DNA from 3 places in the Mesorhizobium sp. 131-3-5 genome. Region 1 is predicted to be linked to each of the others. Evidence: predicted binding sites of a transcription regulator. Region 1 holds the regulator's gene; each other region holds the start of a gene.
What was found. The regulator PhoB, encoded in region 1, activates phosphate uptake and scavenging genes when phosphate is short. The targets are predictions, from matches to a motif close to TGTCATNNANCTGTCAT.
Positions count from the first base shown of each region.

Region 2: JG747_RS25655 (LTA synthase family protein) is a predicted target of PhoB. The motif match lies at 850-866, and genes of this name have one in related genera.
Region 3: JG747_RS25035 (RNA degradosome polyphosphate kinase) is a predicted target of PhoB. The motif match lies at 1,397-1,413, and genes of this name have one in related genera.

Region 1 is NZ_AP023254.1:1,436,361-1,438,627, reverse strand. Features, by position in the region: gene JG747_RS07070 (ROK family protein) at 1-982, shown strand, start outside; gene phoB (phosphate regulon transcriptional regulator PhoB) at 995-1,684, opposite strand; gene phoU (phosphate signaling complex protein PhoU) at 1,704-2,267, opposite strand, start outside.
Region 2 is NZ_AP023254.1:5,201,154-5,203,420, reverse strand. Features, by position in the region: gene JG747_RS25655 (LTA synthase family protein) at 1-811, opposite strand, end outside; gene fabD (ACP S-malonyltransferase) at 1,092-2,039, shown strand; gene fabG (3-oxoacyl-[acyl-carrier-protein] reductase) at 2,099-2,267, shown strand, end outside.
Region 3 is NZ_AP023254.1:5,093,573-5,095,839, forward strand. Features, by position in the region: gene JG747_RS25035 (RNA degradosome polyphosphate kinase) at 1-1,248, opposite strand, end outside; gene JG747_RS25040 (zinc-finger domain-containing protein) at 1,477-1,722, shown strand; gene JG747_RS25045 (FAD-dependent monooxygenase) at 1,742-2,267, shown strand, end outside.

The sequences.
Region 1 (2,267 bases):
GCTGTCGCTGAATTTCCTATCGGTCGCAGTCATCGACTATGCCGGCCAGGTGATATCGGAGGAACAGCGCCGGCTGGACACGCTGACCATGTCGCGCGAGGCGCTGATCGGCGAGTGCGTGGCCATAGTGCGGCGGCGCCTCGAGGATCCCGACATCGACGTACGCAGCGTCGCCCGCATCGCGCTGGCGATCCAGGGCATCACCGACACCGAGGCCCGGGCGATGCTGTGGTCGCCGATCACACCGCAGACCGACATCGCCTTCGCAGACATACTCGAAGCCGAGTTCGGTATCCCCGCCACCATGGAAAACGACTGCAACATGATGGCGGTGGCGCTGCGCTGGCGCGATCCCGAGCGCTACCGTGACGACTTCATCGCCATCCTGCTTTCGCACGGCATCGGCATGGGGCTGGTGCTGAAGGGCGAGTTGTTCACTGGCACCCATTCCTCAGGCGGCGAATTCGGCCACATGATCCACCGGCCGGGCGGCGCGCTCTGCCGCTGCGGGCGGCGCGGCTGTGTCGAGGCCTATGCCGGCAATTACGCCATCTGGCGCAACGCCAGGCAGCTCGGCGAGGACACCGAGCCGGTGGCCGATGTCAGCGACGCGCAGATGCGGGCGCTGGCCGCGACGGCACGGGAACGGGACGGGCCCGAGCGCGAAGCCTACCGCAAGGCCGGGGAGGCACTCGGCTACGGCCTCGGCAGCCTGTTTGCGCTGATCGATCCCGCGCCCGTCGCCATGGTCGGCGTCAGCGCCGCTGCCTTCGACCTGATCGAGCCGGCATTGCGCGAGGCCATCGCCCAGACCGCCGGCGGCCAGCACTCGAAATCGATCTCCTTCGACACCGAGCCGAACGAACTGCCGCTGATCCGCGAAGGCTGTGCCATGCGCGCGCTGACCTTCGTCGACCAGGAGATTTTCGCGCCCGGCGTGCAAACGAAAGCAGGCCCTGCCGCGAAGAAAAACGTCGCCTGAGTCAGGTCGTGCTCAATCCTCGCGGATCGCGTAGCCCGCCCCACGGATGGTGCGGATGACATCCGGCATGCGGCCATTGTTGACCGCCTTGCGCAACCGGCCGACATGCACGTCCACGGTGCGCTCGTCGATGTAGATCGTCTCGCCCCAGACATTGTCGAGCAGTTGGCTGCGCGAGAACACGCGCCCGGGGTGCCGCATCATGAATTCGAGCAGGCGGAATTCGGTCGGCCCGAGCCGGATCTCGCTCTTCTTGCGGTAGACCCGGTGCGATTCACGGTCGAGCACGATATCGCCGACCTTGAGCACGCTGGACAGCACTTCCGGCTTGGCGCGGCGCAGCAGCGCCTTGACGCGGGCCATGAATTCCGGCGTCGAGAACGGCTTGACCAGATAGTCGTCGGCGCCGGTGGAGAGCCCACGTACACGGTCGCTTTCCTCGCCCCGGGCGGTCAGCATGATGATCGGCAGCCGCTCGGTCTCGGGCCGCATTCGCAGGCGCCGGCAGAGTTCGATGCCGGACACCGCCGGCACCATCCAGTCGAGCACAAGGAGGTCGGGCACGTTCTCCTGCAGGCGGATTTCGGCTTCGTCGCCGCGGGTCACCACCTCGACCTGGTAACCCTCCGATTCCAGATTGTAGCGGAGGAGCACGCCGAGCGGCTCCTCGTCCTCCACCACCATGATGCGTGGTGCGATCATCGATTGATTACCCCTGCGCTCAGGCCGCCGGCGCCGACATCGCCGTCTCGTCCTGTTTTGGACGGTTGGCGGGCAGTTGAGTGCCGGTCAGGACATAGTACGCATTCTCGGCGATGTTGGTCACATGGTCGCCGATGCGTTCGAGATTCTTGGCGCAAAACAACAGATGCGTGCAAGCCGTGATGTTGCGCGGGTCTTCCATCATATAGGTCAGCAATTCGCGGAAGACGGAGGTGTATTTGACGTCGATGCGCTCGTCGTCGGCGCGCAGCTTCGCCAGTGCCGCGGCATCGCGCGCCGCATACTCCTCGATCACACCCTGCACCTGGATCAACACCAGCTGCGCCATGGCGTCGATGGAATGCGACAGGTCGCGCGGCGTGGCGCTGAGGCCGACAGTGCCGACGCGCTTGGCGATGTTCTTGGCAAGGTCGCCAATGCGTTCGAGGTCGCCGGCCATGCGGATCGAGCCGACGACATGACGCAGGTCGTCGGCCATCGGCTGGCGCTTGGCGATCAGCGTGATGGCGCGGTCGTCGAGTTCGCGCTGGCGCGCATCCATGATGGCGTCGTCGGAGACGAC
Region 2 (2,267 bases), 2.9 Mb from region 1:
CGGGCTTTTCATCGGGCACCGAGGCCGTCGTCTGCGGCCGGTCGATCGCCGCGATCGCCTTGTCCGAGTAGCCCGGCGGCGCCGAGACATGCGCCATCGGCACGTTGAGCGCGAAGGCGAGCGCAAAGCCGTTGGAGGCGTAGTTTTCTTTCTGGTCCCACATGATCGGGATGATCTGCAGCCGATCCCTGGTCCAGGAGAAGGTGGCATAGTCCATGATCGAGACGAAGAAGGCGAGCAGCGGCACCGCCAGCGTCAGCCGGGCAAGGCGGCCCTTGTGGCTGAGCGCTGGAACCTTGCGGCGCCACAGCCGCCAGCCATAGACGAGCAGCGACAGGCCGGCGATGATGCCAGCGACCATGGCGAGCGCGGTCATCGGCCGGTCACGCACCAGAAGCGGCAGCAGCGCGAAGATCTGGCGAGCGTAGAGAAAGTCAGTCGGGTAGAGCGGATCGCCGAGATAATGCGATTTCTGATGGCCGACAAAGGCCAGCGCCAGCGTCAAGGGCGCGACGATCATCAGGCTCTGATGGCTGCGTCCCAGAACGGCGTCGAGACCGATGAGGATCAGCGCGAACACGACGATGGTGGTCCAGCCCGGCTTGAGCGGCTGCAGGAAGAATAAAACGGTGCCGGCGACGTCACCGCGCACGATCAATTCGATGGCGAACACCAGGATGGCGGAGATCGCCAAGCTTATCAGCCCGTAACGGACGACCGGCCATCTCCGGCCCGGCAAATAGCCGGTGGACGGATCGTCTTCCAGGAATTGAGGCGCAGCTTTGCTGGCGCGTTTTGAACTCTTTGCCACTTTAACTTCCCACCCGGCGACAACCCAAGTCACGCGATTGTCATATAATTGTCACGCAAAGCTAGCGCCTGTGGCGGAAATAAGAAGAGCCAGCGAACGATTCGTGAGCGGTTTTCATCAGGAGTGATCGCCAAAAAGCCCTTTCGGAACAGGCACTCGGCATACGGTTCGGAACTGGGGCCGGGTTAAACCGGGCTTGACTTGGCGGCCTGCCTTGCGCCACAGGCAGGGAAAATTCGTGTTATCAGGTCAAGTAAAACCAGTCTTCGGGAGCCCACGCATGGCCGTCGCATTCACCTTTCCGGGACAAGGCAGCCAGGCTGTCGGCATGGGCAAGGATCTCGCCGACGCCTTTCCCGAGGCGCGCAGGGTCTTTCAGGAAGTCGACGACGCGCTCGGCGAAAACCTGTCGAAGCTGATATGGGAAGGTCCGGAAGAGACCTTGACGCTGACGGCCAACGCGCAGCCGGCGCTGATGGCGGTTTCGCTGGCGGCAATCAGGGCGCTGGAAGCGCGCGGTTTCTCGCTGAAGGACAAGGTCGCCTATGTCGCCGGCCATTCGCTAGGCGAATATTCGGCCCTTGCCGCCGCCGGTTTCGTTTCCGTCGCCGATGCGGCTCGGTTGCTGCGCACTCGCGGCAATGCCATGCAGGCGGCTGTGCCAGCCGGCGAAGGCGCCATGGCGGCCATCATCGGACTGGAGCAGGCGGATGTCGAAGCCACTTGCACCGAGGCTGCGCAAGGCTCCGGCAAGGTCTGCCAGATCGCCAACGACAATGGCGGCGGCCAGCTGGTCATTTCCGGCGCCAAGGCCGCGGTCGAACTGGCCGCCAAATTGTGCACCGAAAAGGGCGCCAAGCGGGCGCTGATGCTGCAGGTCTCGGCACCCTTCCATTCGGCGCTGATGGCGCCGGCGGCCAATGTCATGCGCGACGCGCTCGCCGGTGTGACGAAGCATGCGCCGGCGGTGCCTGTGCTGTCCAACGTCACGGTGACCCCGACCAGCGATCCCGAAGAGATCGCCCGGCGCCTCGTCGAGCAGATCACCGGCCGCGTGCGCTGGCGCGAAACGGTAGAATGGTTCGGCGCCAACGGCGTCACCACGCTTTACGAGATCGGCGCCGGCAAGGTGCTGTCGGGCCTGGCACGGCGCATCAACCGCGACATCGCGACATCTGCCGTCGGCACGCCGGCCGATGTCGAGGCCGCCCTGGCCACATTCGCATAATCCACTGGCGATTTGACCCCACCCGTGTGAAGGGTGTTTTCTCAGATCAGGAGACGAAAATGTTCGAACTGACCGGCCGCAAGGCGCTCGTCACCGGCGCATCCGGAGGCATCGGTGAGGCGATTGCCCGCGTGCTGCATGCGCAAGGCGCCATTGTCGGCCTGCACGGCACCCGCATCGAGAAACTGGAGGCCTTGGCAGGCGAACTCGGCGACCGGGTCAAGCTGT
Region 3 (2,267 bases), 3.0 Mb from region 1:
TAGCTCGACCAACGCGGTCACCGACTTGCCGGCTTCGGCCGCGTCGACCAGCGCGCGCACGATCGGGCTGTCGTTGGAGGTTCGGTAAAGGGTCTGCTTGATCGCCACCACTTCGGGATCGGCCATGGCCTGGCGCAGGAACTGCACGACGACGTCGAAGGATTCGTAGGGGTGGTGGACGATGATGTCCTTCTCGCGGATAGCGGCAAAGCAGTCACCGCCATGCTCGCGGATGCGTTCGGGAAAGCGGGGATTGTAGGGCGTGAATTTCAGGTCGTCGCGGGGAACAGCGACGATCTCGGAGATCTGGCTGAGCGCCAGCGGACCGGTCAAGACGCTGATGCGGCTCGACGAGACGCCGAGCTCGCCGGCCACGAAATCGCGCAATTCCCCAGGCATCAGCCTGTCGAACTCGATGCGGATCACCGAGCCACGGCGCCGCCGCTTAAGCGCCGTCTCGAACAGGCGCACCAGATCTTCCGACTCTTCCTCGACCTCGATATCGCTGTCGCGGATGATACGGAATGTGCCGGAGCCCTTGACCTCGTAGCCGGGGAACAGCTTACCGATATAGAGACCGACCGCCTCCTCCAGCGGGATGAAGCGAACATGGTGCTTGCGATCGGGAAGCCGGATGAAGCGCTTCAGCGCCACCGGCAGGCGCAGAAGCGCGCTCATCTCCTCGCCATTCTTGCGGTGGCGCAGCTGCAGCGCCATCGAGAAGCCGAGGTTGGGAATGAACGGGAACGGATGCGCCGGGTCGATCGACAGCGGGGTCAGCACCGGAAACACCTGGTCCTGGAAATGCTCTTCCAGCCAGACCTTCTCGTCCTTGGTCAGCGCATCGCGCGTAATGCTCTCGATGCCTTCCTTGTTGAGCAGCACCGTCAGAGCCGAAAGGCTCTTCTGCTGATCTTCCTGCAGCCGCTCGACCTCGCGCAGCAGCTGTTCGAGCTGCTGTTCGGGGGTGCGGCCGTCGGGGCTTTTCAGCGTGATTCCTTCGCGCACCTGGCCGGCGAGGCCGGCAACGCGCACCATGAAGAATTCGTCGAGATTGGCCGCCGAGATCGACAGGAAGCGAACGCGCTCCAGCAGCGGATGGTGGGTGTTCAGCGATTCCTCGAGAACGCGACGATTGAATTGCAGCCAGGAAAACTCACGGTTGACGAAGCGATCCGGGTTGCCGCCCTCTGAACTGGCCACCTCGACATTGACGAATTCGCTCTGCACCGGCTTCAGTTCGTTCATTGTCCCTGCCCACAACCGTTCCCTTGGAGCGCCGCCAGATGGCGATGAACGCTCTAACATGCCTTCGTAAAGCGTTATCAGTCGCGGAATCGCTTGGCATCCGCGGTCACACGCTTAACCGGCTCAACTTATCCTCTGACAGGCTTTTGCGACAGTTTCATTTCATCGATCTTGCAAAGAGACCTGTTATGATCCAGATGCATGCGAGACTGCGTTAAGGAGACGACGATGGCAGGCGGTTCCATTCCCCATTTCCAGAACGATGCCGGCCATCCGGCGATCGACATCGGGGTCAAGGAATTCATGTGCACGGGCGCCAATCCGCCTTTCGACCACCCGCATGTGTTTCTCGACATGGGCGACGACAATGAAAAAGTCTGCCCCTATTGCTCGACGCTCTATCGCTACTCGCCGAAGCTGAAGGCAACGGAAACGCTGCCGGCAGGCTGCCTCTACATCGACCAGGCCGCTTGATTCTTTCCCGACGGACCTGATGGACGACCAGCGCTCCCGGCAAATCGTCATCGCCGGAGCGGGCGTCGCCGGGCTGACCGCGGCACTTGCTTTTGCCAGACGCGGCTATCCCGTGCAGGTGTTCGAGCAAGCGCCGCGCCTGGAAGCCGTAGGCGCCGGCCTCCAGCTTTCTCCCAACGCGACACGCATCCTGCGTGACCTCGGCGTGCTCGACCGGCTGCTGCCGGCGGCGGTGCGGCCGGAGGCCGTGATGCTCAAGGATGCCAGGACGTTACGCCAATTGGCGCGTGTGCCGTTGGGACAATCGGGTGAAAGCCGCTGGGGCGCTCCCTATCTCGTCGCGCACCGGGCAGATCTGCAGAGTGCGCTGATGGCGTGTGCGGCAGAGATGCCTGATATCCATCTCACGCTCGGGGCGCGCGTCGAAAAAATTGCGACTGGCAGCCGTGGTGTGACGGCGACCGTCGAGATCGGCGGCAAGACGGCAGAGGAACAGGGCTCCTTGCTGGTCGGCGCCGATGGCGTCTGGTCGTCGGTACGCGGGC